Regions from separate parts of the Thermanaeromonas sp. DSM 22490 genome, predicted to be linked through region 3. Evidence: riboswitches for the same ligand, from Rfam matches in the RefSeq annotation. Region 3 holds a riboswitch; each other region holds the start of a gene.
What was found. A riboswitch is a leader RNA that binds a small molecule or an ion and turns the genes downstream of it on or off. The one in region 3 is predicted to bind cyclic di-AMP.
Positions count from the first base shown of each region.

Region 1: another riboswitch for cyclic di-AMP. It lies ahead of AC1BI1_RS01495 (APC family permease); the one in region 3 lies ahead of eam (glutamate 2,3-aminomutase).
Region 2: another riboswitch for cyclic di-AMP. It lies ahead of AC1BI1_RS10260 (betaine/proline/choline family ABC transporter ATP-binding protein); the one in region 3 lies ahead of eam (glutamate 2,3-aminomutase).

Region 1 covers NZ_JBJHHE010000001.1:287,556-298,130, reverse strand. Annotated here, with positions in the region: gene trpC (indole-3-glycerol phosphate synthase TrpC) at 1-498, opposite strand, end outside; gene trpD (anthranilate phosphoribosyltransferase) at 498-1,517, opposite strand; gene pabA (aminodeoxychorismate/anthranilate synthase component II) at 1,558-2,124, opposite strand; gene trpE (anthranilate synthase component I) at 2,108-3,547, opposite strand; gene aroH (chorismate mutase) at 3,772-4,131, opposite strand; partial or broken gene AC1BI1_RS01500 (HutP family protein) at 4,201-4,615, opposite strand; cyclic di-AMP (ydaO/yuaA leader) riboswitch at 4,901-5,052, shown strand; gene AC1BI1_RS01495 (APC family permease) at 5,209-6,771, shown strand; gene AC1BI1_RS01490 (universal stress protein) at 6,983-7,540, shown strand; gene AC1BI1_RS01485 (potassium channel family protein) at 7,554-7,973, shown strand; gene AC1BI1_RS01480 (potassium channel family protein) at 7,974-8,645, shown strand; gene ilvC (ketol-acid reductoisomerase) at 8,712-9,704, opposite strand; gene cobO (cob(I)yrinic acid a,c-diamide adenosyltransferase) at 9,845-10,375, opposite strand; gene AC1BI1_RS01465 (pseudouridine synthase) at 10,461-10,575, opposite strand, start outside.
Region 2 covers NZ_JBJHHE010000014.1:69,890-80,464, reverse strand. Annotated here, with positions in the region: gene ftsH (ATP-dependent zinc metalloprotease FtsH) at 1-1,280, opposite strand, end outside; gene tilS (tRNA lysidine(34) synthetase TilS) at 1,359-2,744, opposite strand; gene AC1BI1_RS10285 (SpoIIE family protein phosphatase) at 2,850-4,880, opposite strand; tRNA gene AC1BI1_RS10280 (tRNA-Glu) at 5,021-5,095, opposite strand; tRNA gene AC1BI1_RS10275 (tRNA-Met) at 5,110-5,186, opposite strand; gene AC1BI1_RS10270 (ABC transporter substrate-binding protein) at 5,286-6,224, opposite strand; gene AC1BI1_RS10265 (ABC transporter permease) at 6,294-6,950, opposite strand; gene AC1BI1_RS10260 (betaine/proline/choline family ABC transporter ATP-binding protein) at 6,931-8,106, opposite strand; cyclic di-AMP (ydaO/yuaA leader) riboswitch at 8,184-8,325, opposite strand; gene AC1BI1_RS10255 (hypothetical protein) at 8,471-8,632, opposite strand; gene AC1BI1_RS10250 (ABC transporter ATP-binding protein) at 8,664-9,794, opposite strand; gene AC1BI1_RS10245 (ABC transporter permease) at 9,794-10,575, opposite strand, start outside.
Region 3 covers NZ_JBJHHE010000033.1:178-10,752, reverse strand. Annotated here, with positions in the region: gene AC1BI1_RS14020 (prolipoprotein diacylglyceryl transferase) at 1-421, opposite strand, end outside; gene AC1BI1_RS14015 (OsmC family protein) at 648-1,088, opposite strand; gene eam (glutamate 2,3-aminomutase) at 1,156-2,427, opposite strand; cyclic di-AMP (ydaO/yuaA leader) riboswitch at 2,528-2,669, opposite strand; gene AC1BI1_RS14005 (O-acetyl-ADP-ribose deacetylase) at 2,817-3,380, shown strand; gene AC1BI1_RS14000 (DedA family protein) at 3,377-3,976, opposite strand; gene AC1BI1_RS13995 (phosphatidylserine decarboxylase) at 3,985-4,695, opposite strand; gene AC1BI1_RS13990 (hypothetical protein) at 4,689-5,675, opposite strand; gene AC1BI1_RS13985 (PIG-L family deacetylase) at 5,680-7,728, opposite strand; gene AC1BI1_RS13980 (hydroxyacid dehydrogenase) at 7,969-8,943, opposite strand; gene AC1BI1_RS13975 (tripartite tricarboxylate transporter permease) at 9,174-10,575, opposite strand, start outside.

The sequences.
Region 1 (10,575 bases), on a different contig from region 3:
GTGGGTTTCCACCAGGGCCGCTAACTCCAAGCGGGAGGCCAGGGCCAGGTATTCTTGAAGTTGGGGCTCCTCCAGAGCAGCCACAATGAAAAGGATGGCGTCGGCTCCCAGAGTTCTGGTGGCAAAAATTTGATATTCGTCGATGATAAAATCCTTGCGCAAGATGGGTAAGGGGGTTATCTCGCGCACCAGAGCTATATACCGGGGATGTCCTTGAAAAAACTTTTCATCGGTCAATACTGACAGGGCCGCTGCTCCGGCACGGGTATAAATGCTGGCAAGTTTCCGGGGATTAAAATCCGCGCACAGTACGCCCCGGGAGGGAGAAGCCTTTTTAAGCTCGGCAATGAGATTAATAGATTTGCCGCGGCGAAGCGCGCCGGCAAAGTCCCGGGTAAAGGGCAACCTATTACACATTTCCTCTAACCGGCTTAAAGGCAGCTCCTCCCGCGCCAGAGCGACCTCCCGACGCTTATACTCTAAAATCCGTTCTAACATCAGGCTGCCCAACTTTCACTGAAAGTTGCCATGGCGGCCAGTTTGAGAGCGGCCGCTCCCGAGTCTATACTCTCCGCCGCCATTTTCAATCCTTCTCTCACCGAAGACGCTGCCCCTGCCGCTAGCAAGGCAAAGGCGGCATTGATCAGTACCACATCCCGCGCTGGCCCCGGCCTGCCCTCCAGCACCCCTTGTATAATGCGAGCGTTATCGGCCGCCGTGCCGCCTGACAAATCTTGAAGCTGTACCGGTTTAATGCCTACTTCCTCCGGGTAAAAAACGAAAGTTTCTATGGAACCATCTTCCAGGCGGGTAATTTTAGTCGGCCCGGTTATGGTAATTTCATCCAAGCCATCACTGCCGTGCACCACGAAAGCTCGACGGCAACCCAAACGCCCCAGAACAGAAGCCACTGTTTCCGTCAATTCCGGCGCATAGACGCCGACCAGCTGGTAGGGTGCCCCGGCCGGGTTAGTTAAAGGGCCCAGCAAATTAAAAACCGTGCGGATACCTATTTCCCGCCTGGGACCCGCGGCATGTTTCATGGCCTTATGGAAAGCAGGGGCGAAGAGAAACCCTATACCCACTTGTTCTAGGCAAGCTGCCACTCCTGCTGGCGGCAAATCCACCCGCACGCCGAGCGCTTCTAAGACATCGGCGCTGCCGGCCCGGCTGGAAACAGAGCGATTGCCATGTTTGGCTACCGGTACCCCTGCGCCGGCTACTACAAAGGCAGCGGCCGTGGAAATATTAAAGGTATGGCGACCATCTCCGCCGGTGCCACAGGTATCTACCATAACCTGTTGGCGGCTGTTCAATGGCTCGGCCAGGCGGCGCATGGTCCTGGCAAAGCCCGTAATTTCTTCCACCGTTTCTCCCTTAAGCCTCAAAGCGGTTAAAAAGGCGGCAATCTGGGCCGGTGTAGCCTCCCCACTCATGATTATTTCCATAGCCGCTTCGGCTTCGGCTTCTGTTAAGGAATTACCGCCTACCACTTTATGGATATATTCTTTCAGCATAGCTCTGCTCCTCTCCCCTCTTCTCAGCTGGACTTAATCCCTAGGCTAAGGCCAGGAAATTGGCCAGCAATTTTTTACCTTCTTCCGTAAGTATGGATTCCGGGTGAAACTGGACTCCCTCAATGGGGAACTGCCGGTGGCGTATACCCATGAGTTCTCCCTGGTCGCTTTTGGCCGTGACTTCCAGGCACGAAGGCAATGTCTCTTCCTCCACTATAAGGGAATGATAGCGGGTTGCCAGGAAGGGATTTTTAAGGCCGCGAAAAATGGTCTTCCCATCGTGGTTTATAGGAGAAGTTTTCCCATGCATCAGGCGCTTGGCCCTGACCACTCTTCCTCCAAAGGCCTGCCCAATGCACTGGTGCCCCAAGCAGACGCCTAAAATAGGTATTTTGCCGGCAAAGTTTTTAATGGCCGCTAGGGAAATACCGGCTTCGTTGGGTGTACAAGGGCCCGGCGAAATCACCAGGTAGCGGGGCTTAAGTTTTTCCATCTCCTCCAAAGTAATGGCGTCATTGCGCCTCACGATTACTTCTTCGCCCAGTTCAGCAAAGTATTGAACCAGGTTATAGGTAAAGGAATCATAGTTATCAATCATTAGCAACATGGTACTCATCCCCTCTTAAGTCCAGCGCTTTAAGCAAAGCCCTGGCTTTATTCAAGGTCTCCTCGTACTCAGCCTCCGGTTCCGAATCGGCAACGATTCCCGCACCGGCCTGCACATAGGCCTTACCCCTGCTGAAGACAATGGTCCGGATGGCAATACAGGTATCCATATTTCCGGTTAAGCTTAAGTAACCGACGGCCCCGGCATAGGGGCCGCGCCAGGTCGGCTCCAATTCCGCAATTATCTCCATGGCCCGCACCTTAGGCGCACCTGAAACCGTGCCGGCCGGGAAGCAAGCCAGGAGAGCATCCAAGGCGGTTTTGCCGGGCGCCAAACGGCCGGTCACATTGGAAACCAGATGCATCACATGGGAATAGTTCTCTATTACCATAAATTGGGGTACCTGTACGCTCCCAGGAATAGCTACACGCCCCACATCGTTACGTCCCAGGTCCAAAAGCATCAGGTGTTCGGCGCGTTCCTTCTCGTTGTTCTTTAGCTCCCGCGCCAGCTCTAAGTCTTCTTCCGCCGTCCGCCCCCGGGGACGCGTCCCGGCAATGGGGCGGTTTTCTATAATACCGTCTTCTACCCGCACCAACATCTCAGGGGAAGAACCGACCAGCTGTACTTCTGGAAAGTTAAGATAAAACATGTAGGGAGAAGGGTTTATAGTTCTTAGCCGCCGATACACGGTAAAGGTGTCTCCCAAAAAGGGGAGCTCCAGCCTCTGGGATAAGACTACCTGAATACAGTCACCGGCAGCGATATATTCCTGGATACGCCTTACCTTATCTTTAAACTCTTCCGGCGTCATATTGGCCTGGTAGTTGACAGGCCCGGGGAGCATGGGACCTGGACCTTTCCCTTCTAAGGGCTGTGTCTCAACTTTTTGCCGGAGCAGTTCGATTACCTTCTGCAAGCGTACTTGCGCTTCCTGGTAGTCGCGCTGATTACCGGTTCGGGCCAGGCAGACCACCTTCACTGTCCGCAAGAGGTGATCATAAATTAAAAGGGTGCGGTTCAGTACCAGATAAAGGTCTGGCAGCTTAAGGTCGTCTTCGCCTTTCGCCGGCAATTTTTCTATCTGGCGCACAAAATCATAGCTAAAATAACCGACCAGACCTCCAAAGAACCGCGGCAATTCCGGCGGTATAGGGGAAATTCTTAATTCACTTAACAACCGGCGTAGAAAGTCTAAAGGGCCGGATATTTCTTCCCTTATACCATCGCGTAAGAGGCTGCCATTGTTGCCCCGGCAACGGTAAACGAGAAGAGGGTCAAACCCGATAAAAGAATAGCGTCCCAGCCTCTCCCCGCCCTCTACACTTTCTAAAAGATAGCTATAAGGGGTTCTGCCGAATTTTAGGTATAAAGATACGGGGGTTTCCGTATCAGCCAGCACTTCCTGCCAGACGGGTACCATCCCTTCACCCCCAAACAAACAAAAAAGCCGACGCTCGAATGAGCACCGGCACTCTATCTTCTCTCGCCCGGCTCATCTCCAGCTCTCCTCTCCTCAGCTCAGCTCAGCTAAAACTCTAACCTACATTGATTTTTATGTAAGTCTATCATACATAATAGGCAAACTCCTGTCAATAACTTTGGGCCTGCCCTGCAAAAACTGTAGGGCTTTTTAGGACTCCCAACTCACTTCAAATCCGGCCTTAAGAGGGCAGCCCGCCCGAGGTAAACATGCTGGGGCGGTAATTTGCTATAAGCATGAATCAGCACTCTGATGATACCGGGTTGACTTCCCGGCACCGGGATTTCTGTCGCGCACATAAGGGCTACTTCCCTCCAGCCCAGGCGCCGGGCAGCTTCGGCGGGGAAAGCCGCATTGAGATCCGGAGTAACTGTGAAAAAGGCACTAATGATATCCGCTTCTTTTAGTTGATTAGCCTTTACGATTTCTCGTAAAAGTTTGCCCGTACTGTCCAGAATCTCGCTGGCCTCATTCCTGTCTACAGAAATGGCTCCCCGGATGCCCCGAACTCTCATATCTCCCATGATAGCCCACCTTCCTACCATACTACATTTATTTTTTCTTCTCAGACCCACTTGTTCCCCCTTCTATCTTTACGAAACCGCCCGGTGCCCTAACCCGATACCCACTTCGTCTAAATGTAAAAGCCCGATGCCAAAAAAAGACGGCTACACTAATGTGATCATGGTAACGGGCAATACCGATCTTGCCTCCTATGTTAAGGCCTAAAGCCTTAAGTATAAGTTGAGAGAGGGCTTCCCGGGTAGCACCGGCTACCGCACCTTCCTCAGCATGGGTTTCTTTGATGACGCCCTCTCGTTTAGCAGCTACCACTGCTCTTTCTACTATTTTCTGGATGGAACTTATGAACTCCCCTCCATAATCCACCGCTGCTGCACGAATCCCCTGGGCTGCAAATTCCTGCTTGAGCCTATTTTCTTCTTCCCGATTCTCGGAAAGAGCCATCCTGACAGCTACTGCCGCTACCTTTTTGCTCCCGTACTCCATATCCTTACACCGTCCCCACTTTTTTTATGAGCGTTTACTTGGTTTTTTTATATCACACCTTCTAATTCCAATCCAGGTTCTTTTCGTCAACTGTTCTCAGTTTTATCTACTATCGGGTGAGTCATATTGTTTTCCGGCGTAAACAAAAGCAAAATAGAGAAAATAAAAGAGCTAGGAATATAAAAGCCATAATTATTACCTTTGAATTGGTGTTTGCTTTGCCCGCTGTAACTTCCAGTTTTGACTGGGAATTACCGCGGTGCTAGAATGAGCAGCAATGAAAAGAAAAAGCAGACGCTGAATTCCCGTCAGGGAAACGGGGGACCCATCCTTTGGGGTGAATCCCTTGGGATACTGCTGAAAAGTATCCTTGAGGGTAGGGCTATCCTCGAGCCCGAACCCGCCAGCTAACCTCGTAAGCGTTTCGAGGAGATTACCCCAAAATCATGGAGAATCTCCATGATTTTTTATTGCCTTTTTGAAGGGAGGTAATATGGTGTAATTCCATAAGGCAAAAAGGGGAGATACTAAGTATTGCTTGGGTTTCCAAATGTATAGTACGTATTAAAGACTTTCGAAAGGGGGAACACCTCTTGTCCACGGAATCACCCAAACTAGAGTTGCGCCGCGATGTATCTGTATGGGGCTCCTTTATGTGGGGCTACGCTGATGTAGGAGCTGACATATATGCAGCTTTAGGATTAGTTATGCTATGGGCTAAAGGAGCCAGCGTACTCGCTTTTGCCCTGGCAGGATTAGTTTATATAATGATCGGCCTTGCCTATACTGAACTGGCGGCAACCTACCCCGTAGCGGGAGGAGGTCAGTATTTTACTTTACGAGGACTAGGCGATTTTTGGGGATTTATAGCAGGATCTGCCCTCTTGCTGGATTATACCATCGATATTGCTCTCTTCGCTACGGCCTCAGCTGGATACATTAACTTCTTTATACCCTACATCTTTAACGTAGACCTGGAATCTCTGGCCATCAGCATAGGGCCTCTTCACCACATTAATATCATCTGGATGCTGGAATCTCTGGCCTTAGTAGCTTTTCTTATCTGGCTCAATATACGGGGCATCCGGGAATCCTCCCTGCTTAATGAAGTGCTGGGTGCAATCGATATTATAACAGAGTCGAGTATAATCGTTTTTGGCTTGCTTTTTGCCTGGAGACCGGAATTCCTGGCCTTCCAGTGGAAAACCCAGTTTCCTACCCTCAAAGAGTTCATGTATGGTTCGTCCCTAGCCATTATTTCTTTTGTAGGGCTGGAATCTATTTCGCAAGCCGCCCAGGAAACCAAGAGGCCGGCCACCATCGTACCGCGAACTTCCGTAACTTTAATTTTCACTGTATTTATTTTTGCTACCGCATTTTCTACCATGAGCCTGGGAGTCCTTCCGTGGCAGGAAATTGCCAATGCAGTGGGAGATCCAGTTGCCCGTCTGGCTCACGCCATCCCTTTTATCGGTGTTATAGCCGGGCCCTTTGCCGCCCTACTGGGCGCCACTATTCTCCTGATCTCGGCCAATTCCGGCGTGATGAGCGCCTCCCGTCTCACTTATGCCATGAGCCAGTTTCAATTTATCCCGGAGTGGTTTAATGCTGTGCATCCCCGCTTCCGGACTCCCTACAGGACCATCCTGGTCTTTTCCCTTATCGGTGTGGTGGAACTAATATTATCCTTTTTAACGCCCAATGCCATGGATACTCTGGGCAACATGTACGCTTTTGGAGCCACCACGGGTTATATTCTTGTCTTTATCGCTCTGATTAGACTGCGTTTTACCGATCCTTATTCCCCGCGACCTTATAAAGTACCTTGTAATATTAAGCTTAAGTACCACGACAGGACAGTAGAATTTCCTGTGCTGGCCGTCTTAGGTACTCTGGGAGTAAGTTTAATCCTGTTTGAAGTTATCCTCACCCATGCCATCGGGCGGATAGCCGGTCCTGCCTGGGTTATTTTAAGCTTTCTGCTCTACGCTTTTTACCGCTACCGCCATGGGCTACCCGTCCTGGGCAGCATTGAGCGCGACTGGGAAGCCGAACAGATACGTGTCCTAGAGAGTGCTGAAGAATACGAATTGCTGGAGCGTTACAAATTGGCACTCAGAGAACGGAAGCGCAAGGAGGCTTTAGGAAAAATATGAGTACTCGCCCGCTTACCTGGCGCGATTATTATCAACTTGTCACCACCGTTGCCTTTTTCGTTATAGGTGTAAATATTTTGCTGCGTAGTATAGCACAGCCCCGACTATTAAGCTGGGCAATAGGCGGCAGTTTTTTAGCATTTAGCTTCTATCGCCTCTACTTTATTTTTAACTACTTTCGCTTCTACCGGCGATTGAGGGGGAATAACCAGTGATTCCTGTTTCCACCCACCCTCTGGGGGTTTTTCTGGCTCTGGCATTTATTCTGAGTATGGGTTCTCTCCTCTGGTGGATGCTACATGTGCCCCCGGCCATACCTTATGAAGTGGCTCGCATCACCACCGAAGTGCAAGCTATACGCCGCATCCTAGTGCCAGTGGTAGATACAGACTATTCGCGCCGGGCTATCGAGCTGGCCACACGGTTAGGAGCCGAACAAAAGGCGGAGATTTTGCTTCTTTACGTTCTGGAAGTCCCTTTGACTTTACCTTTAGGTGCCGGCTTGCCCGAAGCGGAAAAACGGGCGGAACGCGTATTACGGCAAGCCCAGGAAATAGTGGCTTTCCACCATTTACCCCATCGCAGCCGGATTATGCGCGCTCGTACAGCGGGTAGCGGAATCCTCCAAGCCGCCAAGGAAGAAGGGGTGGACATGATAGTCATGGGTGTCCGGCCGCGCCGCGGCGAGCACGTGCCCTTGAGCCGTACCCCGGATTGGCTCCTGAAATACGCTAATTGCGAACTCGTCATTGATAAATTACCTGCTTGAGGAGGAAAAGAATATGCGGATCATTATCGTGGGGTGCAGCAGGCTGGGAAGTCGCCTGGCCAAGATTTTAGCACGTTCCGGCCATGATGTAGTGGTAATTGACCCTAAGCTGGAAGCTTTGGAACGATTAGGACCAGATTTTCACGGGGAAGTAGTAAGGGGCTTGGGAATAGATCTGGCGGTGTTGGAGGAAGCCGGTATCTCCAACACTGACGTGCTCATTGCCGCTACCGACCGGGATAGCACTAATCTAGTGGTAGCCCAAATAGCCCATGAAAAATATAAAGTGCCCCAAGTAGTAGCTCGGGTTTACGATCCAGAAGCTGCGGAGGCTTACCGTAAAATGGGTCTGGATATTTTTTGCCCCACTACTTTGGGAGTAGATTACATTTTAGGCCAAGTAGAAAAGCAACCGCAAGGAGGTAAGGTCTGAATGTATGTAATTGTTGCCGGTGGCGGGAAAGTAGGCTATAATCTCACCCGCACCTTGCTGGATAATGGCTATGAAGTCTCGCTCATAGAGAAAGATGCCCAGCGCTGCCGTTGGTTGGAAGACCATTTGGGCGCAGTGATAGTCCATGGTGACGCCACCGAAGTAGCCACCCTAGAGGCAGCAGGAGCTGGCCGCGCCCAAGTGCTAGCAGCGGTTACCGGGTTTGACGAGGATAACATTATGATATGCCGTCTGGCCCAGTGCGTTTTTAGTGTCCGGAGAGTTATTGGGCGGGTTAATTATCCCCAGAACGAAGATACCTTCCGCTTGCTGGGTATCAACAACGTTGTTAACAGTACCCGCCTGATTTATCAGCTTATGCTGCAAGAAGTAGACCTGGCCGGCCTGGTCCCTTTGCTCACCCTTAAAGGAGGAGAAATTGAATTTGTAGACATTAGGCTTACACCCTGGGCACCTGCAGCCCATGTGGCCATAAAAAATCTCATCTTGCCCGATCATTGCCTACTTTTAGCCATTTTGAGAAATGGTGACTTGGTCTTTCCCCGCGGAGATGTCGTTTTACAGCCCGATGATCACATTATTGCTGCAACAGCTACTGCTGAGGCAGAAGCCTTACGGCGGGCTCTGGTGGGCGAAGCAACCGAAGAATAAAAAGAACAAACTAAAACGCTTAAGGGGTCCTGGCATGGGACCCCTTAAGTGCTAAACTTACTACTATTATTTTTTCAGCCAAGGCATCATAGCCCTCAGCTGGTCTCCTACCTTTTCAATCAAGTGTTCCCGTGCCCGCTGGCGCAAAGCATTAAATACAGGCCGACCTGCCTGGTTTTCTAAAATCCATTCCCGGGCAAAGGTGCCGTCCTGGACCTCGCGCAACAATTGTTTCATGGTAGCCCGTACGTGGTCGTCGATTACCCGAGGACCGCGGGTTAAATCCCCATACTCAGCCGTGTCGCTGATGGAGAAACGCATATATTTAATGCCACCCTCATACATCATGTCCACCAGAAGCTTAAGCTCATGCAGACATTCGAAATAAGCTATTTCCGGTTGATAACCAGCCTCTACCAGAGTCTCAAAAGCCGCTTGAATAAGCGCTGTACAACCACCGCACAAAACGGCTTGTTCACCAAAAAGATCGGTCTCCGTTTCTTCCTTAAAAGTTGTCTCGATGACACCTGCTCTGGTACAGCCAATGGCTTTAGCATAGGCCAGGCCCAGTTCTTTAGCCTTCCCCGTGGTATCCTGGTAAATAGCCAGAAGGGCAGGCACACCTTTACCTTCTACATACATGCGCCGTACCAGATGGCCCGGGCTCTTAGGAGCCACCATTAATACATCTACATTATCCGGTGGAACTATCTGGTGGTAGTGGATATTAAAGCCGTGGGAAAACATGAGGGCATTGCCCGGTTTTAAGTGAGGCGCAATTTCTTCGCGGTACACCTTGGGCTGGACTTCATCAGGCAAAAGAATTTGAATAATATCGGCTTCCGCAGCAGCTTCACTTACCGTTTTAACTACAAGTCCGGCTTCTTCTGCTGCGGGCCAAGATTTGCTCCCTTTTCGCAAACCTACTATTACATCCATACCGCTGTCCTTTAAATTCTGGGCCTGGGCATGTCCCTGGCTACCATAGCCCATAATAGCAATCTTTTTACCCTTAAGTACACTTAAATCTGCATCCTGGTCGTAGTATATTACAGCCACGTTGCCCCTGGCCACTTTCGTGCCAGGCTTCACCTCCTGTTGCAAAAATTTTATAGACAATCATTTAAATAGATTTAGTTATTCGCAACTTAAAGCCAAAACTCCTGCTAAAGATTAGAGAAAACCCCTCCCTAAAATCTCTAAAATTCAATGCCTCTTCGAGCTTCAATACCCTTTTCATAGGGATGCTTGAGTTGCCGCATTTCGGTTACCAGATCGGCTACGGCTTTGATCCCCTCCGGCGCATAGCGACCAGTTAATATCACTTCTACTTCCGGCGGCCGCTTATGCAAAAAATCAAGCACCTCTTTCTCTTGTAACAGGCCAAAATAAAGGGCCACATTAATTTCATCCAGAATTAATATGTCGGCCTTCTTGTTAACCATAACCTCCTGGGCGAAGGCCAGCCCTGCCCGGGCGAGTTCATAATCTTCGGGCTTAATCCCCTGGCGGTGGATAAAGCCTCGGCGACCAAAGGTTTTTACCTGTATTTCCGGGGCCAGCCGGGCAAAAGCCTTATGTTCACCATAATCAGGTGTTTTCATAAATTGCACAATAACCACTTTCAACCCATGCCCTGCTGCCCTTAACGCCAGACCGAAGGCTGCAGTGCTCTTCCCCTTACCGTCGCCTGTATAGACCTGGACCAGGCCGTATTTTAGTCCTGCCAATATACCACCTGCTTCCCCCAAGCTTATCTTGATTTTGCTTAATTAACACCAACGATTGTAGCCTTTCTCCCCTATAAATACGCAGCTAATCTTGTTCTGCCTTCAAATCAGTTAAGCTATAAAGACGGTTTACCTCCTCCTTTGTTAGCTGGCGATATTCTCCAGGCCGTAAGCCCTTTAACGTTAAAAAAGCCATCTTG
Region 2 (10,575 bases), on a different contig from region 3:
AACAAGGCATGACCGGCCTCATGATAAGCCACCAGTCTTTTTTCAAATTCACTGATGACTCGCGACTTCTTTTCGGGTCCCGCAATAACCCTTTCTATAGCCTCTTCCATTTCCTGCATGGTGATCTTCTTTTTGCCCCGGCGCGCGGCCAATAACGCTGCCTCGTTCACCATATTGGCCAGATCGGCCCCGGTAAAGCCGGGGGTTCGCCGGGCCAGCACATCCAGGTCGACGCTGGTATCCAGAGGCTTGCCCCGGACGTGTACTTTGAGTATTTCTTTGCGCCCGTTTATGTCCGGCACATCCACTACGATCTGCCGGTCAAAGCGGCCAGGCCTGAGCAAAGCGGGGTCCAAGATATCCGGCCGGTTGGTAGCGGCTATTATAATGATCCCTTCGTTGGGATTAAACCCGTCCATTTCCACCAAGAGCTGGTTTAAAGTCTGTTCCCGCTCGTCATGTCCGCCTCCCAGACCCGCTCCGCGCTGGCGCCCTACTGCATCTATCTCATCGATAAAGACAATACAAGGAGCATTTTTCTTGGCCTGTTCGAATAGGTCCCGCACCCTGGAGGCGCCTACGCCTACGAACATCTCTACAAAGTCGGAACCGCTTATGCTGAAGAAAGGCACCCCAGCCTCGCCCGCCACTGCCCGGGCCAGTAAAGTCTTCCCCGTGCCCGGCGGCCCGTAGAGGAGTATACCTTTAGGAATCCTGGCTCCCAGCTCATTAAATTTACGGGGATTCTTAAGGAACTCTACTACTTCCTGCAGCTCTTCCTTGGCTTCGTCGGCGCCAGCCACATCGGCAAAGGTAACTTTACGCTTATCATCTGGTGTATGCAAGCGGGCTCGACTCCGGCCAAACTGCATTACGCGGGAACCTCCACCTTGAGTCTGCTGCATCATAAAGAAAACCAGACCCACCAGCAATAGGATAGGTAGGAAGGTTCCCAGAAGGTTAGTCCACCAAGGCGGTTCCGGTGCCGGCAATGTCTTGGTGGGTACACCTTTACTGGCCAACCGGTCAATCAGGGTCGGAGAAGACGGGGCATTGACGGAAAACTTGGTACCGTTCTTCAAGATCCCTGTAATCTTATAAATATCCCTCTCTGGTGTAATAGTTACTTCTTGTACCTGGCCCTGCTCTACCAGCTGATAAAATCGAGTAAAATCTAACTCTTCCACCGCTTTGTCTACCGGTGAAGATATCCTTAAAATAGAAACAGCCAGCAGGACAATCAACAAGTACACGGCCAGGTTCTTAAAAATGCGGTTCAAAGATAGCCCTCCTCTCGCCCTGCCCCTTCATTCATTAGGTATATATTTTAGCATAAGGCAATTATGATTGCAATTTTGTTACGGTTCCAGCGCTTCCAACACCAGATGCAGAGCTTCCCGTGTCGCCGGAGTTATCTTAAAATCCTCAGCTATCCGTACCCCGGCTACCCAAATAATATTTTCTCCACACACTACCACCGGCAACCGTCGTCTTTCGGCTGCAGCAATGTCCGCATCCACAAAAAGATCCTGCAGTTTCTTGCTCCCTTTCATTCCCAGAGGGCGAAAACGGTCTCCCGGCAGCCAATTGCGAGCGATGAGAGGCCCTTTAAGCTTGCCCCAGTCCAGCCAGGCTTCATGGGGGGGAGAAGTAACATCTGTTGGAGGGGGCAACACTTCTGCCCTAATGCTCTTTGCTATTTCCGCTAAATGGGTTACGCCCGGCACTTTTAGGGGGTAGGCAAAAATCAAAGGCGAGGTTTCCTCTTTACGGGAGCGGCCCAAAGTCACTCTCTCTTTTTCCACCCACGCCCTTAAACCTTGGGGTAAGGTCAGGGCTCCAGTCCCCGCCCTCACCATTTCCCGCAAGCCCTCTATATGCTCAAACTCGGCCCCGCCACCCAGGGTCAAAACCAGCTGCCGTAAGATGCGGCGCTGAAGGGCGGCTTTCAAAGCCAGAAAACCTTCCCTATCTATTTTAATAAAATCCTCTCCTTGCTCCACTATTATCGGCGTCAGATTCTGTTGCGCCATTTCCTCCAAAAGTTCGTTTTCTTCGGCTAAAATAGCGGCTGTTCTCGCCAGAGCGAGCACAATACCAGGATTATATTCCCGGGCCAGCAGGGGTAGGAGCTCGTGGCGGATTTTATTTCGCCGGTAGGCTGTATCCAGATTAGTTACGTCGCAGCAGGGTTTTAGTCCCTTTTCCCGGCAATAAGCCTCTATTTCCGCCCGAGTAACAAATAATAAGGGCCTGATAATACCGTCCCGGTGGGGAACCATAGCCTTTAAACCCGTAAGCCCACTGCCCCGCAGCAAATTTAACAGGACAGTTTCGGCCTGGTCGTCAGCCTGGTGGCCCACGGCAATTTTATTAGCCCCTACTGTTTCGGCTACTTCTTGTAAAAAGCGGTAGCGCACTTCCCGCGCTGCCTCTTCCAGCGAGAGTTTATGTTTTCTCTGGTAGGCCCGCACATCCCGGGCGGCAATGGTGGCCGGCAATCCCCAGCTATCTGCCAGCTCGCGTACAAAAGCCGCCTCCTGGGCGGCTGTGTCTTCCCGCAAAAGGTGGTTAAGATGGGCTACGTGAAGGCAGACACCATACTCCCCTTGAAGGAGCACCAAGCAATGAAGTAGTGTAAGGGAATCCGGCCCGCCGGACACCCCTACCACTACTTTGTCACCTCTGGTCAACAGGCCATATCTATTTATGGTCTGGCGGACACGATCCAAAACCGACTCCATTCGTACGCCTTCCCAGCCTGTCTGCTTCTACCCCTTTATTTCGGCATGACGAGCTTTTTTCCTGCTGCTTGTGAAGTTTTTTCCTACTCCATCCCGCTTTATGTCTTAACTAATCCGGTCCAGGCGAGCCACAGCTACCAGCATGTCGTCCATGGGGGAACCGCCGGCCAGGGCAATAGCCTGTTTGAGCAGGCGTTCGGCCAGCTTTTGGGGTTCAGATTCTGTAGTCCGCTTCAACGCCGCCACCAGCCACTTATCCTTTTCCGCCAGGTCCCTATGCGCTTCTAATAGGCCATCGCTCACCATTACCAGCACATCCCCGGGTTGTATCTCTTCCTGGACCATTTCAATGGGGATATTTTCCAAAATACCTACCGGTAAAGATTGGGGCTTAATAGTTAATAGTCTATTACCTCTTACCAGGAAACTTGGGCAAGCCCCTAGTTTGGTAAATTCTCCCTGGCCCTCTACCAGATCAAGAACAGCCACATCTAGGGTGGCAAAACTTTCGGTTGAAGAACGCAAAAGGAGGACCATATTTACTAAACGTAAGGCCAGTTCACGGGGGAAGCCCGCAGATAACAATTCTTTCACCAGTTCCACGGCTGTCCGGCTCTCCATCCGCGCCTCCCGGCCCGCACCCATGCCATCGCTTAAAACCAATAAGTACCTGCCTCCCTCCAATGGAGCGGCCAGGAAGGAATCGCCACAGGCGAAATCTTGTTGACGAGCGCAAGAAGCAAAACCTATTTCCACTGCCAGCAGGGGTTCTTTAGTATATTCTTCGCGAGTGGCAGAAGTTTCTGAAGCATACTCCTTCAGCAGATTGCCCAAAGCTTGAAATTGGCTGGCCAGCAAGGAAGCCAGGCTAGAAACGGTCTTTTCCGGGTGCAGTTTTAGGGCCTGTGCTCCCAGCGCCGCCAGCAGTTCTCTCCCCCGTCCGCACCGCCCTTGTAACCAATCAGGGAGGTCGGCAGTTACCAAGCTGCCTTTTTCTCTCCTTAGTAGCAAGTCCTTAAGAGCAGCCGTTAACTTGTCTCCATCCAGCTCCCAGCATACCTTATTAGCCGGGCATCCCTCGCAAACCAAACGGGCTACCTGGCGTATAGCCATACTGGTACTGCCGGTACTAGCCTCCCCTGTCGTTTCTAGACTCTCTCCCACGCGTTTAAGAGCAGCGGCTACCTGCTGCCACCGTGAAAGGGCAGGGCTTGTTTTCCCCCCACGTACTTCCTTGCTTAAAAAAGCAGGAAAGAGCTTAAGCCACCTGGCTGGCAAAAGAAGGGCCAGCAGGGCAACAACACTGCTCTCCTTTAAAGCCAAATTGGCTCCCTCGGCTCCCAGGAAATAGCTCGAAAGCAACAGGTGGGCCAGGACAAAACCTCCCACCACACCGAGTTTGCCCAAGCTGTAAAAAGCACCCGCCGTTAGCCCTACTAGAGCCAGTAAACCTGCTAAAGCCGGGGCCGTCAGGGTGGTCAAACTGGGCAGAAAACCGAGCACGGCACCCATAGCTGCTCCGGACCCGGCACCGCCCACCAGGGCGGCCAGCAATATAAAGAACCGGCCCACTAAGCTCTGGAGGGACATGCCGGCTAGATGCCACCCTTCCAAGCCCAACAAAAGGCCCAAGGCAAAAAGGCTTAAGCCCAGCAATTGTTCTTCCCGGTGCCTGGTCACCTCTGTCTCCAGCCAGGCCAGGGCCAAGCCCCCCGCCAGGACAGCTTCAAAAAGGAGAAGTACCCAGCCGTAAAAGGAAGGTCCCAGGAAGGCCTGTCCTAAACCGCGGGTAAAAATGATTACGGCCGTGCCCAGGGCAGCCACGCTTATGTCCCTCTCCAAGTGCCGAACCTGGTAAATAGAAAAGGTTATTCCCAAAGCCAGGAAAACAGCCAGACGGCTATAACCTGCCAGGCCCTTCAGAGACCATAAAATGCTGGCCGTAGCCGTCAAGACTGCTGGCCAGAGAAGGCGCGGCCGGCGACCGGCTATGGCTATCACTGCCCCCGGACCAAAGGGCATCAACTCCCCCAGAAGAGTTGCCCGGGTTAAGAGAAAAGTGGCCAACAGCAGGCTTAAGCTGCCCATCCACCCCGTTATCGCAACCCTCGACATGCGCCGAGCACTGTCTGCCAATATATACCACCACCTTCAATACTCCTGGGCAAAATTATATCCCAGGCGGGGGTGCAATCTTTGTCGCCTTGGGAGAGGGGGGAAAGACAACTTTTCGACACAAAATAAAAAATCCCACCTCTCGGTGGGTTAAACTTGTATGGTGACCCGTGGGGGATTCGAACCCCCGTTCCCGGCTTGAAAGACCGGTGTCTTAACCCCTTGACTAACGGGCCATGGACCATAAAAATGGTAGCGGTGGTAGGACTCGAACCTACGACACAGCGGGTATGAACCGCTTGCTCTGACCAGCTGAGCTACACCGCCACCCGCGTTTATAATTATGCCCAAAACCCGCTTTGTTGTCAAGAGGCCGCACTTCTGCAGAATTCTTAAAGAAAAAACTTAAAACAGCCCGCGGCCTCTTCAGAGCAATCCCTTCTCTTTCAGATATTCCTTAGCTACGTCTGCAGGTTCCCTCTGCTCCACATCTACCTTGGCGTTGAGCTTGGCTATGGTTTCTTCAGTGAAAGAACCGATAAGCGGGGCTATAACTTCTTCGATTTTGGGATATTTCTTCAATACATCTTCTTTAACAAAAAGAACGGCATCATAGGGCGGGAAAAATTTAAGATCGTCTTCCAGCACTACCAGATCGTAAGCAGCAATGCGGCCGTCGGTAGAATAGGCCACAGCCGCATCCACATCGCCAGATTTCAAAGCCTGGTACATGAGATCATAAGCCATACCCACTACCCTTTTAAAGGAAAAGCCGTAAGCCTTGGCCAGCTCAGCCCAACCATCGCCTTTGCGTTCCTGGAAAGTGGGATCAGTGGCTATAGTCATATTCTTAGAGTGAGGTGCCAGGTCGCTGGCTTTTTTAAGCCCTAGCTTTTCGGCGGTTTCCCGACGGACCGCCAGGGCATAGGTGTTATTAAAGCCAAAAGGCTCAAAAACCTTCACCTGGAACTTCTCCTGGAACTTGTCGCGTACATATTCATAGACTTTCTTACGATCTTTCCATTCCGGTGTTACTTCCATCCCCAATATCCCGGTAAACTGGGTTCCGGTATAGCTTATATACATCTGGACGTCTCCTGTCTCTAGGGCCTGGTGCACGGCTGTGGAACCCTGAAAATTGCGCTTATGATCTACGCTAAGACTGAGTTTAGCTTCCAAGAGCTGTTTGATCATTTCGGCCAGTATTTGGGGTTCAGCGAAGTTTTGAGTTGCAATTACAATTTTGCTTGCAGTTTGAGTAGTGGCGGTACTTCCCCCGTCTTTCTGGCCACAACCTGTGAGGAGCAGCCCGGATACTAAAGCGAGAGCACCTGCTATACTTATTAATTTTCCTATGGTTCTCAATAAGATCGTCCTCCTTTAAACAATTTTTTACGCTGGATTACCCCCATTTTGGTTCTACATGACTGCCTTTTACAATTTTAGGCCCCGTGGCGTAAGCCAGTTCTCCACTTTGCCCAGGATAAAGTCCAACAAGAGAGCCATGGCTGCCGCAGGAATAGCTCCCAACAGGGTTAAGTTATTGTTGGCCATCCCCAGACCGGTCATAATGAAATCTCCCAGGCCGCCACCACCTACAAAAGCAGCCAGGGTAGCCAGGCCGACACAGATGACAGCCGCTGTACGGATTCCGGCCATAATAACGGAGAAGGCCAACGGAAGTTCTACCATAATAAGGATCTGTATTCCTGTCATCCCCATGCCCCTGGCCGCCTCCAGGATGCCGCTATCCACATTTTTTATTCCTGTATAGGTATTGCGTAAGATGGGCAAGAGGGAGTACAGGAAAAGGGCAATAATGGCCGGCTTGTTTCCGATGCCTGCACCCAGAGCGATGAGTATGGCCAGCATGGCTAGGCTGGGGACGGTCTGCATTAAGTTGGCAAAAGCCAGGGAAGGGGCCTGCACCCATTTGAAACGAGAGGCCAGAATACCTAGAGGAATGGCCACCACAGCCGCCAGAAATACGGGCAGCACCACCAGAAGCAGAAAATGTTCCCGGGTGAGGTCCCAAAACTTGGAGCTGCGTTCCAGGTAGGTATGCCACAGGCTACCCAGGGTAACTTCCATTTTGTTCTCCCCCTTTCATTTCTACAGTGTCCGTTGGCCACAAAACATCTACAAAGGTGCTGACCAGACTGGCATTGGTGAGCAACCCTTTTAAGCGGCCCTCTTCGTCCACCACGGGAAGCAGCCCGTACTTGCTTCTGGTCATAAGACGGGCGGCGGTTAAAACCGATACCTCGGGAGTTACTGTGTCCGAGACCAGCTCCATAAGCTCTTGAACCTTAGGCCTGTTGCCTACTGCCTGGATGCCCTTTTGCACACCCCGTGATGTAAGAATCCCTTTCAAAAATCCCTGTTCATCGATTATTAGCAAGCTATTAACCTGGTGCCTCTGCATTCTTTGAAAGGCTTCCGCCGCCCCCATGTCGGGTTTTCCGGTAACCGGACTATCCAGCATTATTTCCCCTACGGAAACCTCTTCGGGATGGCGCAGCAACCTCTTTTTCCCGATAAATTCTTTAACAAAATCATCCGCGGGATTGCGCAAGAGTTCTTCAGGAGAACCTATTTGCACAACTACCCCTTCCCGCATAACTACAATGCGGTCGGCAAGTTTTAAGGCTTCATCCATGTCATGGGTGACAAAGATTATGGTTTTATGGAGGGTATTCTGGAGCTTTTTCAACTCATCTTGGAGCTGCTCCCTGGTAAGGGGATCGAGGGCGCCGAAGGGTTCGTCCATGAGAATAATATCCGGGTTGGCGGCCAGGGCTCGTAAAACTCCTATCCGCTGCTGCTGGCCTCCTGAGAGTTCACGGGGATAGCGGTTCCGATATAATTTCGGGTCAAACCCTATCATCTCCAGCAGCTCATCCACCCTTTTTTCTCTTTCTTCTTTGGGTACACCGAGAAGGCGGGGAACCAGGCCTACATTTTGGGCAATAGTCATATGGGGAAAAAGTCCGATTTGCTGGATTACATAACCTATCTGGCGCCTTAGTTTAGCAGGAGGTATTTCGCGGATATCCCTACCGTTTATCAGTATCCTTCCAGACGTGGGTTCTATAAGCCGGTTTACCATTTTCAGAGTAGTTGTCTTGCCGCACCCGCTGGGGCCGATTAAAACTACCAGTTCTCCCCTCTGGATTTCTAGATCTAAGGATTTAACGGCGTATATGCCACCAGGATATGCCTTGCTGACATTTTCAAATTTGACCAACCCCCTCACCTCCCAAAGAACAAAAAAGCCCGAGAAGACCTCTCGGGCAACATGAATAACTCACCACATCACACACAGCCTTCTCTTTCCACGCTTACGAGGTTAGCTGACGGGCGCGGACCGAAAGATAGCCCTACTCCTAAAAAGGAGATTAGCCCCATTTATAAATTGGGTCCCCCGCTCTCCCCTATTACATGGGAGATTCAGCGTTTAAGCTAGATATATTTAGTTTTTCGAATATATTATAACAATTGCTGGGCAAAATTACAAGAACTTATTCCTTCGCCCGGCTTAAAAGGCATAGCCAGGGCTGCCCCAAATCCAAGAAGCCCTCAATATGCCCGTAACTGCCACCCCTTTCTCCTTAAAGGCTTAGGGCCAGGGCATTTAAAAAGCTCACGCCGGACTGTTCCCACCTGGCTGTTGCCAGTCGTGCCTTCCTTCTTAATTCCCAAGTAGCGGCGTAAACGATAAGTGCTGGTACCCACACGCTATTGGCCAGTTCCTTTACCAGCTTGTCCTTCACCATTCCTCTCCTCACTTAGCCAGTTTACGCCTTACTGTCGGCCTTGTTCCCAGGATGCCGAAGCAACCGGTTCCTCGGGTAAAACCCACAGGCAATCCTTCTTCAGGGATACTTCCACTGTAAAGCCCACACTTAGCCCCATATCTCGGAAAACATAACTGGGTATCTCCAGTTCCACCGTTTCACCGGAGCCTTCCAGAGTAAGGAATACCAAGTAGCTGCCGTAGCTATCGAAGATGTTGGTGACTCTCGCCGCAAAAACGTTGGCCTGGACTTTGGGGCGCAAGGGGCGCCCTTGGCGAATAATTACCACCTCCCGGGGGCTTATGCCAAAGACTACCCTCTGCCCTTTGGCTATATTGTCCCTCCAGGGCAATTCACAAACAAAACCACGGGAAGTTTTGGCGAGCAAGGAAACACCCGGGTTGCTATCTATTATGAGGCCGGTGAACAAATTGCGGCCCGCAAAAAGCCTGGCCACTCCCAGAGTAGCCGGGCGATAATACACTTCTTCCCGCGTTCCCACCTGTTGCAATTTCCCTTCCAGCATTACACCCAGAATATCGGCCAGCAAAAAAGCTTCCTGCAAGTCATGGGTAACATGAATAACCGTGGTCTGTAAAGTATTAAATACTTCTTTGAGGTAAAGCACCAGCTTTCTCCGGATAAAGCTGTCCAAAGCAGAAAAAGGCTCGTCCAGCAAAATAACAGAAGGCTCTACCAGCAAAGCCCGGGCCAGGGCCACCCTCTGTTTCTCGCCGCCGCTTAAATTCACAGGGGATGGCCTGTCCAGCAAGTGTTCAATCTTGAGGAGCTCGGCGAGCTCTTTCGCTTTAGCTTGTGCCTGGTGGAAAGGAAGCTTGCGCGCCCGGGCGCCGAATAAAATATTGTCCATTACGGACAGATGGGGGAACAGGGCCAGGTTTTGAGGTATATAGCCGATCTTCCTTTCTTCGGGCAAGGCCCGGGTAATATCGCGCCCCTCAAGGGTAATAGAGCCCTTCCGCACCCGGTGAACGCCAGCAATAGTGTCCAAAAGGATGGTTTTTCCCGAACCGGAAGGACCTACAATAACCAGGCATTTTCCCCGTTCAACTTGAAAAGATATATCTTGTATGCGGAACCCCTGTACTTCTACTTCTACACCAGACAAGCTTAGCATTACGCATAGGCTCCTTTTCCTCTGTTAAGGTAGCGTACCAGCAATAATACCAGGCAGGATATGAGCAGGAGAATCCATATCAACACTATGGCCTTTTCTATCTTTACGCTGGCTAAATTTAAGTATATGGCTATGGGAAGAGTTTCTGTCTTAAATTTAGTGGCACCGGCCAGGGTGACCGTAGCACCGAATTCGCCCAGGGCTCGCGCCCAGGCCAGGATAAAAGCCGAAAGTATACCGGGCCGCGCCATGGGCAAAGTTACCCGCCAGAAAGCTCCCTGTTGGCTTTCCCCCAGAAGGCGCGCTGCTACTTCATAGTGGGGATCAATCCCATCGAACACCGTTTTGATCAGGCGTATGGCCAGGGCTAAAGTAATGGTGGTCTGAGCCACTATAATACCGGCTACACTGAAGACTACCTGTATCAAGTATCTCTGGAGCCAGAGACCTAAGGGCAAATTGAAAAAAATAAGCAGTACAGCTCCCAAGGCCACGGGCGAGATGGCGGTGGGTAAATCCAGAAGAGTGTCGATCAGAGTTTTACCCCGAAAATTGGCCCGGGATAAAAAATAAGCTATAGGAGTGCCCAAAAACACGGCTAGACCAGCAGAGATAACCGAAGTCTTGAGGGAGAGGGTGATAGCAAACAATATTTCCCTGTCCTGGAGGCTCTCCAGCAAGACTCCCAGGTTTAAATAGGGTATCTGGGCCGCAAAGAGCAGCAAAATATATGCTATAACGATACCCAAAATGCCCGCTGCTGCTATACTAAAAGTATCCA
Region 3 (10,575 bases):
TAAAAATATTGGCAATCCTTATCAGGGCATAGCCTAAGGCCAGACCGGGAACAGCTAGATCGGCCAGCAGGTTAAAATCCATCTTGTAGCGCCGAACATACCACCACCCGGCCAGTACCCCTCCTAACAGGCCACCATGCCAGGCCAGCCCGCCTTCATAAACTTTCAGCACCTGTATCGGATCCTGGATAAACCACTCTGGATAATTGGCTAGGACAAATAATAGCCTGGCCCCCACCACGCCGGCTACCACCACAATCATGGCCAGGTTAAGCAGGAAATCTTCGCTTAAGCCCCGCCGCAAACCTTCCCGGTATAAGTACCAGGACCCGAAAAGAAAAGAAAGGGCCATAAAAATACCGTACCACCGCACAGCTAAAGGCCCAATATGAAAGGCAACTGGGTTAAGGTCAAGGAGCAAATTATATTCCTCCCTCTAAAATCCGTTTACCACCGAATACTATATTAATATAATCGTCTCCAAGTCATACTAACATACGGAAATTTAACGGTCAATTGCAGGATTTAGTTCCAGGATATCTCCCGTAACCAAAAGAAAGGAGCCTGGGTGTTCAGGATGCGCTATATACCAGGCCCAGAAGATAGGACAAAATGCCATAACTGAAAGGTAAACAATCCACCAGAGCTTAAGGAGCGGGTTGCACATCACTGCGCTGGCCGTTGATTTCATAACAGTAAAATATGGGTGCTGCTCTTTTAACGGTATTGACCATACCGCAATACTTGCTAAGGGAAAGCTCAATGGCATGTTTGACCTGCTCTTCCGGAAGATTATCTCCTGTGAAGCGGTAAATAAGGGTAGCTGCGGTGAAAACCCGAGGATGTTCAGCGGCGCGTTCTGCTTCCACCTCTATAGAAAAGGATTTCAAAGTTAAACGCTTCTTGGCCAAAATGGATAACACATCCAGGGCCGTGCACCCCGCCATACCCATCAGAAATACTTCTGAAGGCCGCGCTCCTTCGTTCTGACCTCCGTGGTCCGGTGCCGCGTCCATGATTACCTCCCGCCCGGATTCTCCTGTTCCCACCAGCTTCATGCCGCCTTGCCACAATACATTAATGCGCATTTCTTTTTCCCCCTGTTTTGGATATTTTCGCTCCCATTATACTCCGGGCGAAGAAGAAAGGCAAGAATTAAGACAAAGAGTGGCTGCCCAAATCCGGGTAGAGCAAAATGCGTTTTTCCCAGGTACGCAATAACACCTGCCCCTCCCCTTTGGCCACCACATATTGGGGTAATACCGGCGTTTTGCCGTAACCGTTAGGAGCATTTATGATATAAGTGGGAACAGCCAACCCGGAAGTATAGCCTCTAAGCTGCTCCATAATTTCTATACCTTCTTTTATAGAAGTTATAAAATGGGTAGTACCAGCCACAGGCTTAGCGTGGAATAGATAGTAAGGCCGCACTCGGATTTTGAGAAGTTCCTGATTTAACTTGCGCATGATAAAAGGATGATTATTAACTCCCCGCAACAATACAGACTGATTGCCTAGGACAACTCCCGCCTCTACCAGCCTGTCGCAGGCCAATTTAGCTTCTTCGGTAATCTCTCTGGGGTGGTTAAATTGGGTATTTAAGTAAAGTGGCGGATGTTTGTACAGTATCTGGCACAATTCGGGAGTAATCCGCTGGGGCAAAGTTACCGGTACCCGGGTCCCCAATCTTTTAATTTCCACATGGGGAATAAGGTCTAACTCCGTAAGCAACCAATCCAACATCTGGTCGCTCAGCATTAAGGCGTCTCCACCGGTTATGAGCACGTCCCGAATTTCAGGATTAGCCCGAATATAATCCAAAGCCTGCTCTAGTTCTTTCCTGCTGCGGGTCGTATCTACCTCTCCAATGTTGCGCCTGCGCTGGCAATGCCGGCAATACATAGCGCACTGATTGGTCACATTAATAATCAAGCGATCAGGATATCGCCGGGTAATACAGGGAGCCGGTGAAGTAAGCTCTTCAGCCATAGGATCCGGAATACCCATTTTGTCTTCCAATTCCATCCTGCTGGGCAAAGCCTGGCGCCGTATGGGACAAGTAGGATCGTCCCCCATGAGGCTTAAGTAATAAGGGGAAACCGCCCAGCGGTAAACCTTTTGCACAGCCTGAATGGCTTCCATTTCCTCTGGAGTTAAAGGTACAAGTTCTTTTAAAACCTCTACAGTGGTGATGCGGTGCCGTACCTGCCAGCGCCAGTCTTGCCATTCCTTTTCCGTAGCACCGAAATAAGCCATAATCCGCCTCTGGCGGGCACTAATTTCCGCTTGTACCTCTCGCCCGCAAGGAATCTCGTCTCTAGCTTCTAAATACTCACTGATACGCGCTTTCAATTCTGCTGCCCTTTTCAAAGCAATTTGCCTCTTTTCCCTTTCATTCATCGACCTCCTAGTAAAATTAATGCTCATAATATCCCCCCTTATCAATCAGGTGGAGCTAAACAAAAACCCCGGGTAAACCGGGGTTTTGGGCATGCTAACACTCCTTCAAAGAAGGTGTGTACCTTCTCCTAGCGCTTTCCACGCTTACGAGGTTAGCTGCCGGGTTCGGGTCGAAAGCTAACCCTACCTGCTTAAGAAAACGCAGGATTCACCCCAAAAAATTGGTTGGTTCCCCCGTTCCCTGTTCAGGGATTCAGCGTTCCTAATATTCAATTATAAGTGTTTTGATATATATTATAATAAAATTCTCGGCGAAAAGCAATGCCAACATCTTCTTGTGCATACATGTTTTTACAGAGGATATTCAAAAACATTAAAGAATGGTTAAAATTAAATAAAGGAGGTGCTTCACGCCTATGGAAACAATTATTGGGGGAACTAAATTAGTTTTGCTGCAAGGAGATATAACTGTCCAGGATACCGAAGCCATCGTAAATGCCGCCAACGAAGGTCTCTGGGGAGGCGGTGGAGTAGATGGCGCCATACACCGCGCAGGTGGTTCAATCATAGCTGAGGAATGCCGACGTATCCGGGAAGAAAAGGGCGGCTGCCCTACTGGCCAGGCAGTAATAACTTCTGGAGGAAACTTAAAGGCCCGCTATGTCATCCATGCTGTAGGCCCTGTCTGGTCCGGCGGCCATAAAGGGGAAGATGAGCTCCTGGCCAGCGCCTACCGTAATAGCCTGGCCCTGGCCGAGAACCACGGCATTAAAACAATAGCTTTTCCTTCTATCAGTACCGGCGCTTACCGTTTTCCTTTAGAAAGGGCCGCTAAAATTGCTCTACGCACAGTTATCGATTATCTAAAGCAGAAACCCGGCCGTTTTCTCGAGGTTCGCTTCGTCCTCTTCTCCCAGCCCATTTGGGCAATGTACGAAGAAACATTAAAAAACTTGCTTTCAGAGGAGGTTTCTACTTAGGCGCCACTCCGCTGGCGCCATCTTTTTAAGTAACAATACATACCCCCTATGGTGGCAATCACTAGTACGCTACCCAGCAACAGATCCAGCCACCACGTGCTATGCCGGCGGTAAACCTGCCACCAGCCTAAAAAAAGGTGAACCCCCTTCCAGCTAGCATATTGCCAGGCAAGGGTCCAGGTAAAGGCGCCTATAATAGAATAAAAGGTATAAGGCAATACTGCCATTCCCAAAGGCGCAGCATAAATAATAGCAGGTGTACGAATCAGGCCGAACCAGCGCGATACTACCACTACCGCCGGACCGTAGCGCCGGAACCAAAAAGTAGCCCGTTCCATAGCTTGAGGCCCTAGGCTTAAACGTGCGATTTTTTCCAGGAAAGCCCTGGCCGGCCTGGCTCCTAGCCAGTAACCGATGAGGTTGCCCAACAGATTCCCCGCGGTACCTACCAGTACAGCCCCCCAAAAGCTCATTTCGCCCCGCTCAATAAGATAGCCAGCGGCAACAAAAACAGGCTCAAAGGGTATTAAGGGGACTCCCACCCCTTCGATCAGCAGCAGGCTAAAAAGCAGCCAGTAAACATGCCCCGGTGCCATAAAAGCCCTCACCTGTCCTCGGGGCGATACCGCGCAATTACCGTTTGGGCACCGTATACCTGCTGACCCACCCTCACGGTAAACTCGATTTCCTCGCTAAAAATAATTAGATCCACCTGAGAGCCTCTTTCAATAAAGGAAATCTTTTGTCCTGCTCGCAGTCTTTCCCCCGCCGCCGTAAAACATTTAATCTTATTAACAAATTTATCAGCAATCTCTACTAAAGCAAGTTTCAGCTCGCCTGCATCCAGGAACAGGGTCAAACGTTCATTTATCAGCCTGTAACGGTGGCTGAAAAGGTCGACAGCCCGCCTGAAGTAGGTTAAGCGGATATATTCCCACAGATCGACCATGGGCAGATTGAACTTAGCTGGGATATGCACTATTTTGGCTACCCGGGAATCTACTGGAGCATAATTAAAATGGACATCCAGAGGCGACATATAAATGCCTATTATCCAACCGCGGTCACCCCAAAGGGGAGCTTTGGTAATTTCCGTTACCGGTATGGCCTGGCCTAGCTTTTCAACTATTACTTCACCGTTTCTAAAGGGCTTGATATAAACAACCTTGCCGTCCGCAGGAGCCACGATCAGGCCTTCCCCTTCAGGAGGAATCCTTAAGGGATCGCGGTAAAACCACACTTTTCTCAGATAAAATAACGTTCCCGTCCATAATATAAATACCGTGGCTAACGCTATTAACACAGCTTTCACCATTCCGCCCACACCTTTTGCAAGTTATACGGGAGCTTGGGCAGGTAGTAGCCACACACACCTGCCAGGATTTTTATCCAGTTTACACCTATAGGTGGTACTTCCCGCGGTTCTAATTCACCGCCCCGATAAGCATTATCCAGAGCACTATATACCGCCAGCGTCCCCTTTTTCTGCCATAACTGCCAGACTTTAAGAGCTGGGGGTTCCCGGAACAAATCCTCCGGAACGGGTAATAATTTATTTAGTTCTCTATAAACCGGTTGCAGCTCTTGAATATAACCTTCTCGGGCTACCAATTCCCGCAGGCGATTATATTGTTCTATGGTGCCTGGATAGGTTCTATCCGCCAGCACTACTGCCTCAACGCATTCCAATAGCAATCCAATACGCTCCAGATCCCAAACGGGATCAAAAACTCTAATTTCCAAAGTACCCAAACGCTTGGAGTAAATCAAGTCTTGAAAACGGTACTCACGATCAGTTCTTAAAGGCCCGATGGCGAAGGCCCTGGCCCAGCGATAAGAGGGACCAAAAAACCGTCCCCCGGCACCGGGGGAATTGGCTACTAGAAGAGCTAACAGGGGCAAAAAATAAACAAGATTACGGTAAGCGCGTTCTAAATCAGTAAAGCCGCTCAAATGCAGGTGCATACCGGAAACATTGGTCGGCGCTTCCTGATCTAAAAGGTGGCCCAAAGGTACTAACAGACCGGAACAAATAGAGGCCAGGTCCCGGCGACGCCGGGCCAAATCTTTTAATAGATCCTCTTTATTATCATGAACAGCCGTAGAAATTTCCACCCCGCTCATTAATCCCCAGCGTAAATCTCTTCCTCTGTTAAAGTTGCAGGCCGTATGGGTATAATAATCCCGCGGTGACCTCCAAAGTAGGCGGGCCAGATAATAAAGAGATTGGAGGGTCGGCCTATCCGGTTCGGTTATAAATACTTCTTCCTCGAGACCCCAAAATATACGAGGCAATGGATTAATTTTCCCCCTTCACCCGTACCAACTGCCAGGGAATGCGGTCCAAAGGCACCCTGCTCACCCAACTGTCTGCTTCCACCATGAGGTAATTAGCTTTGGAAATGAGGTTATGCAGACTATTCTTCAATTCCACTTTAATGGTCCTATCCTCATAAGTTACTTTCGCCTCACCGTTATAGTTATCCGGTTTTTCCAGCCATTTGACAACCTGTCCCTTACTAGGAGAAAAGGCAAAGGTATAACGGGCAAGTGGTTGGACCTCACCCTGGCTCCAAACATATATCCCTACCCGATAAGTTACTTTGGGGTCTACCGGGCCCCATAAGTCCAGTTGAAGGTCCAGACCTTCCTGATTTAAAGCCAGGTAAAGGGCGCGAAAATCTCCCCCTTTTTCCAGCCTTTGGGTAAAAGAATCCCCCTGGGGATCTCTCGTTATAAGGACTGGCAATTGCCCTAAGGTTTTGATCACTACCTGGCTAAAAATCTCATTGGGGCGAATAAAATTAGCAAAAAAGCTGGGCATAACCCCCTTTTGACTCTTATATTCGTTTAGAGCCTGTTTTTTCTGTTCCAAGATTTTGGTACTCATAGGAAGCTTATACCAGGGCGTCCCCCGGGCTAGGAAGTAATTAGGGGGTAATAAAGGATCGGCTTTGTGAAGAGACGGCGCTAGCTGCCATAAACCTGAGTGGACAAGATAAGTGTAGATTTGCGGTACTTGGGGTATTGCCAACCGGGGGTAGACAGCCATTGCGGCCAAAGTAAAGGCGCCGGTAGCCCAGTGGTCTGGATGGCTATCGCCGGTATCGCTTACGTAGATGAGAGTAGGACGGAAAGAGCGTATAACCTCGATAAGATCGGCTATTATATTCGGTGCCACATAAGCAGCTCCCGGTGATAAAGCATCCGCATACGGTACGGAACTTTTATTGGTAGTAGGGGAAATATAGGGTTCCCCTGGAGACCAGTAATCCCACCACATTTTACCTAAACCACCGTCAGGATAGCCTAAAAAGGATATGGCTTCGCGCTCTACCCCCAGGACGGCCAGGGCTCTCCTCGCTTCCTCCTGCCGGTGTTCACCATAAGCCAAAAAATCTTTCGGTTCGGGTGGTATCTCGCCCATCCATGCCTCCACCCCACGGCGAAAGCCGTCACCGCTGGTAACAAACACCACATGTACGCTGTTGCCTTTGGCTCTAGCCTGAGCAATCAGCCCGCCGGCCGCCAGCACCTCATCATCTGGGTGTGGTGAGACCACTAGTATCCTCTCTTGCCCGTTGGTAAAGGTTAAATCGGCTAATTGCTTCGCTGAGGCCCGGGCCACTCTACTGTGGGATAGATCAAATCCTAACAGAACAAGGCCTCCCAATAACAGCAAAACCCATACTATTGGCCGAAAGAAGTTGCGCCTTTTTCGACTTGAGCGCCAAAAAAAGCCCGCTATATCTTTGTACATACCTAGGCGCGCTACCATTCCCCGGGTAAAACCTCTCTTTTCTTCCTTCATTATATGGGTCATATTAAATAAAGGCACCTTTTTCACCCTCCAGCCCTTTTCACGGGCGACACTAGACAACATAACTTCCACTTCAAAGCGGCTGGCTTCTATTCCGACTGACAGAAAAAGCTCTTTAAGTATGGCTCGCTGGCCCGATAAATGAGGAGCGATCACCTGCGCCCAGTCTGTCAGGGAGCGACCCCGGTGGAAAACACCAATGGTCATCTCCGCTTCTCCCTGCAATACGGGCTCTAACAAATTCTCTACGTGATACGGAGTCAAACCCTCCAAATCTGCATCTAAAAAAATTAATATATCACCCTTGGCCTGCTGAGCACCAGTGGCCATGGCTGCGCCCTTGCCGCAGTTTTTCTCCAACTCAATGACTATAGCGCCCTGTTCCCTAGCTACTTCGGCCGTGCCGTCTTCTGAACCATCACTGACCACAATAATCTCATCAACCAGAGGTACTTGGCGTAAAACTGCAATAACGGAACCTATAGTGGCCGCTTCGTTGTAAGCTGGTATAACGGCTGTAACCTTCATAGGTGAACTCCTTTGTATCTTTCGCCTTGCTTCAAACCTAAGGTCTAATTATTCGCTCTTACACTAAGAATTTCCTTCCGCAACACATTATAACCAAATTACTCCTTTTCCCAAAGCTGTTGGCAAATAGGTATCCCCTTATAGAAATACAAAAGCCGCCCGAGAGGTGAACACCTTGACTACAACACACGATTGTGCAAGGCCATCTTCCCAGGCGGCTCTTCATTTTAAATGCCTTTGTCAATGAGCTCTTCCTTCCAACACTTCCGGATTAATAATGTTTCCTACCCGACCAGTACTGAAATAATCAATTACGGCCCGGGCTGCAGCCAAGGCCATACGCTTCATCGCCTCTTGACTCGCTGCACCATAGTGAGGAGACAAGACTACATTCCTCAACCTGGTTAGTTTATGTTCTTTTGGAAGAGGCTCTTCAGCAAACACATCTATTCCTGCTCCCGCGATGATACCTTTTTCAAGAGCGTTGACAAGAGCGTCTTCGTCTACAATCCCACCACGGGCGGTATTAATCAGTATAGCGGTCCTTTTCATCTTGTTGAGGCAATTCCAATCCAGTAAGCCCCGGGTTTCTGAAGTCAATGGGCAATGAATGGAAATTATATCAGCACTGTACAGAATCTCAGAGAGTTCACCTACGGGGGTACCCCAATCCACGCACCCCTTTTCACTCATATAGGGGTCGTAAAAAAGGACTTTCATATCAAATCCGTACTTGCAAATTTTCGCTACGGTGCTGCCAATTCTTCCGCACCCTATTAACCCCAAAACTTTCCCATTGAGCTCCGAAGCTCTACTCTGATTGCGGAAATTAAAATTTCCCTGTCGCGTTTCATGATCAGCCAGCACTATTTTTCTGGCCACTGCTAACATTAAAGCAACTGCATGCTCAGCCACCGACCAAGTGGCTGTGTCAGGAGTAGATACTACAGGAATCCCCAACCTCGTTGCAGCTGAGATATCGATATTATCAACGCCAACACCATGTTTAACAATTAATCTGAGGTTTTTGCTGTTAACCAGCACTTCCGCCGTCAAGGGAAAGGTGCGTACAATTACGGCATCCGCTTCCTTGAGCAAATTGACGGCATTATCCTTTTTGAACCCTTCGGGTATAAGCACCTCATGATATCTTGTTAACATATCTAGTCCGCACTGATCTATTTCATCCGCCACGAGAACTTTCGCCTTCTCCATTTCTATCCCCCACACATATTGGCGAACACTCCTATGTTGCATACATATTACATACATTCTTAAATTAAACCCGGCCATGGGGCCAAGCACTATGCCCATTATCATAGGAGGTAGCGGGATATTTATGGCCACCACTATTCACCATGTTGCGCTGGTGGTGGCGAAAAGTACCAGGTAATCCCGAAGCCCGCTCAAGTAAACGCCTTAGACATCTTCCACCCCACATCGCCCTACTGCAATGCACTCCCGGAATGCTCTTTTTGCTTTCTAGCAAAAAGTTGGCGCCAGTTAATACGCGGTACGGCGATCATCAGCACGATAAGAATCCAGAAGAACAGGACATAGGGCCGGGTAAAGAAGATAGTCCAGTCATTCTGGAAAGTTTTCATTGCTGTCCTGAAATTGTATTCAGCCATAGGCCCCAAGACTATACCCATAATCATCGGGGGTATCGGCATTTTAATGGCGTCCATTACATAGCCGACTAAACCGAAAATAAGCATCACTGCCACATCAAAAAGGCTGTTATTCACAGAGTAAGTTCCGGTAACGCATAGCAAGGCAATTATAGGTATTAATTTATTCAGGGGTAAGCTAATGATCCGGGCAAAGAAACGTGCACCAAGAATACCAATTATAAACATAAAGGCATTAGCTATCAAAAGGGCGACATAAATGGCATAAACCAAGTCCGGTGTATTTTTAAATAACAGTGGTCCCGGTTGTAAGCCGTGAATCATGAAGGCACCAATCAGGACAGCGGTCACTGTGTCCCCGGGCACTCCCAGGGTCAACAAAGGCACGAGATTTCCTCCAATAACCGCATTATTAGCTGCTTCAGAGGCGCAAATGCCTTCCGGAGCACCTTGGCCAAAACGTTCGGGGTGTGGGTCCCGTTTCCGCTCATATTCATAGGCTAGAATAGAAGCCATGGCTCCTCCCGTTGCCCCAGGCAAAATTCCTACCCACATACCAATAAAACTCGCCCGCAAAACTGTAGGCAATGTCTTTAGCATATCCTTAATGCTAAGTATCAGTCCGCCAATTTTGTGCACGACTTTAACATCAAACTGGCCCCTGCTTTTTAACTGGCGCATGATTTCAGCCATCCCGAAAAGCCCAATCATAATAGGAATGAATTCTACACCATTCAATAAATTGGTGATACCAAAGGTCAAGCGCGGGATGCCTGTAACTGTATCCAGGCCAATAACCCCAATTAACAGACCTAGCAATCCCGACACTACACCTTTTATCAGGTCATCCCCAGTTAAATCAGAGACGGATGCCAATCCCCAAATAGCTACGGCAAACATTTCCGCTGGGCCAAAACGGAGCGCGATCTTAGATATCAGTTGGGCCAGTCCAATTAAGACAATAATACCTAGGAAACCGCCTATAGCAGAAGAATAAGCCACATACCCAATGGCTTTACCTGCTTCTCCCCTTTTGGCCATAGGGTAGCCATCGCGTACAGTCATTATTCCCGATGGATTCCCGGGTATCCGCAACAAGCAGGCAGGAATACCTACACCCAGCATGGTCCCAGTATAGATGCCCAGTAACATGGATATGCCCTGTAAAGGTTCAAGCCCGAAGGTAAAAGGGACAAGTATCGCAACGGCCATGGTA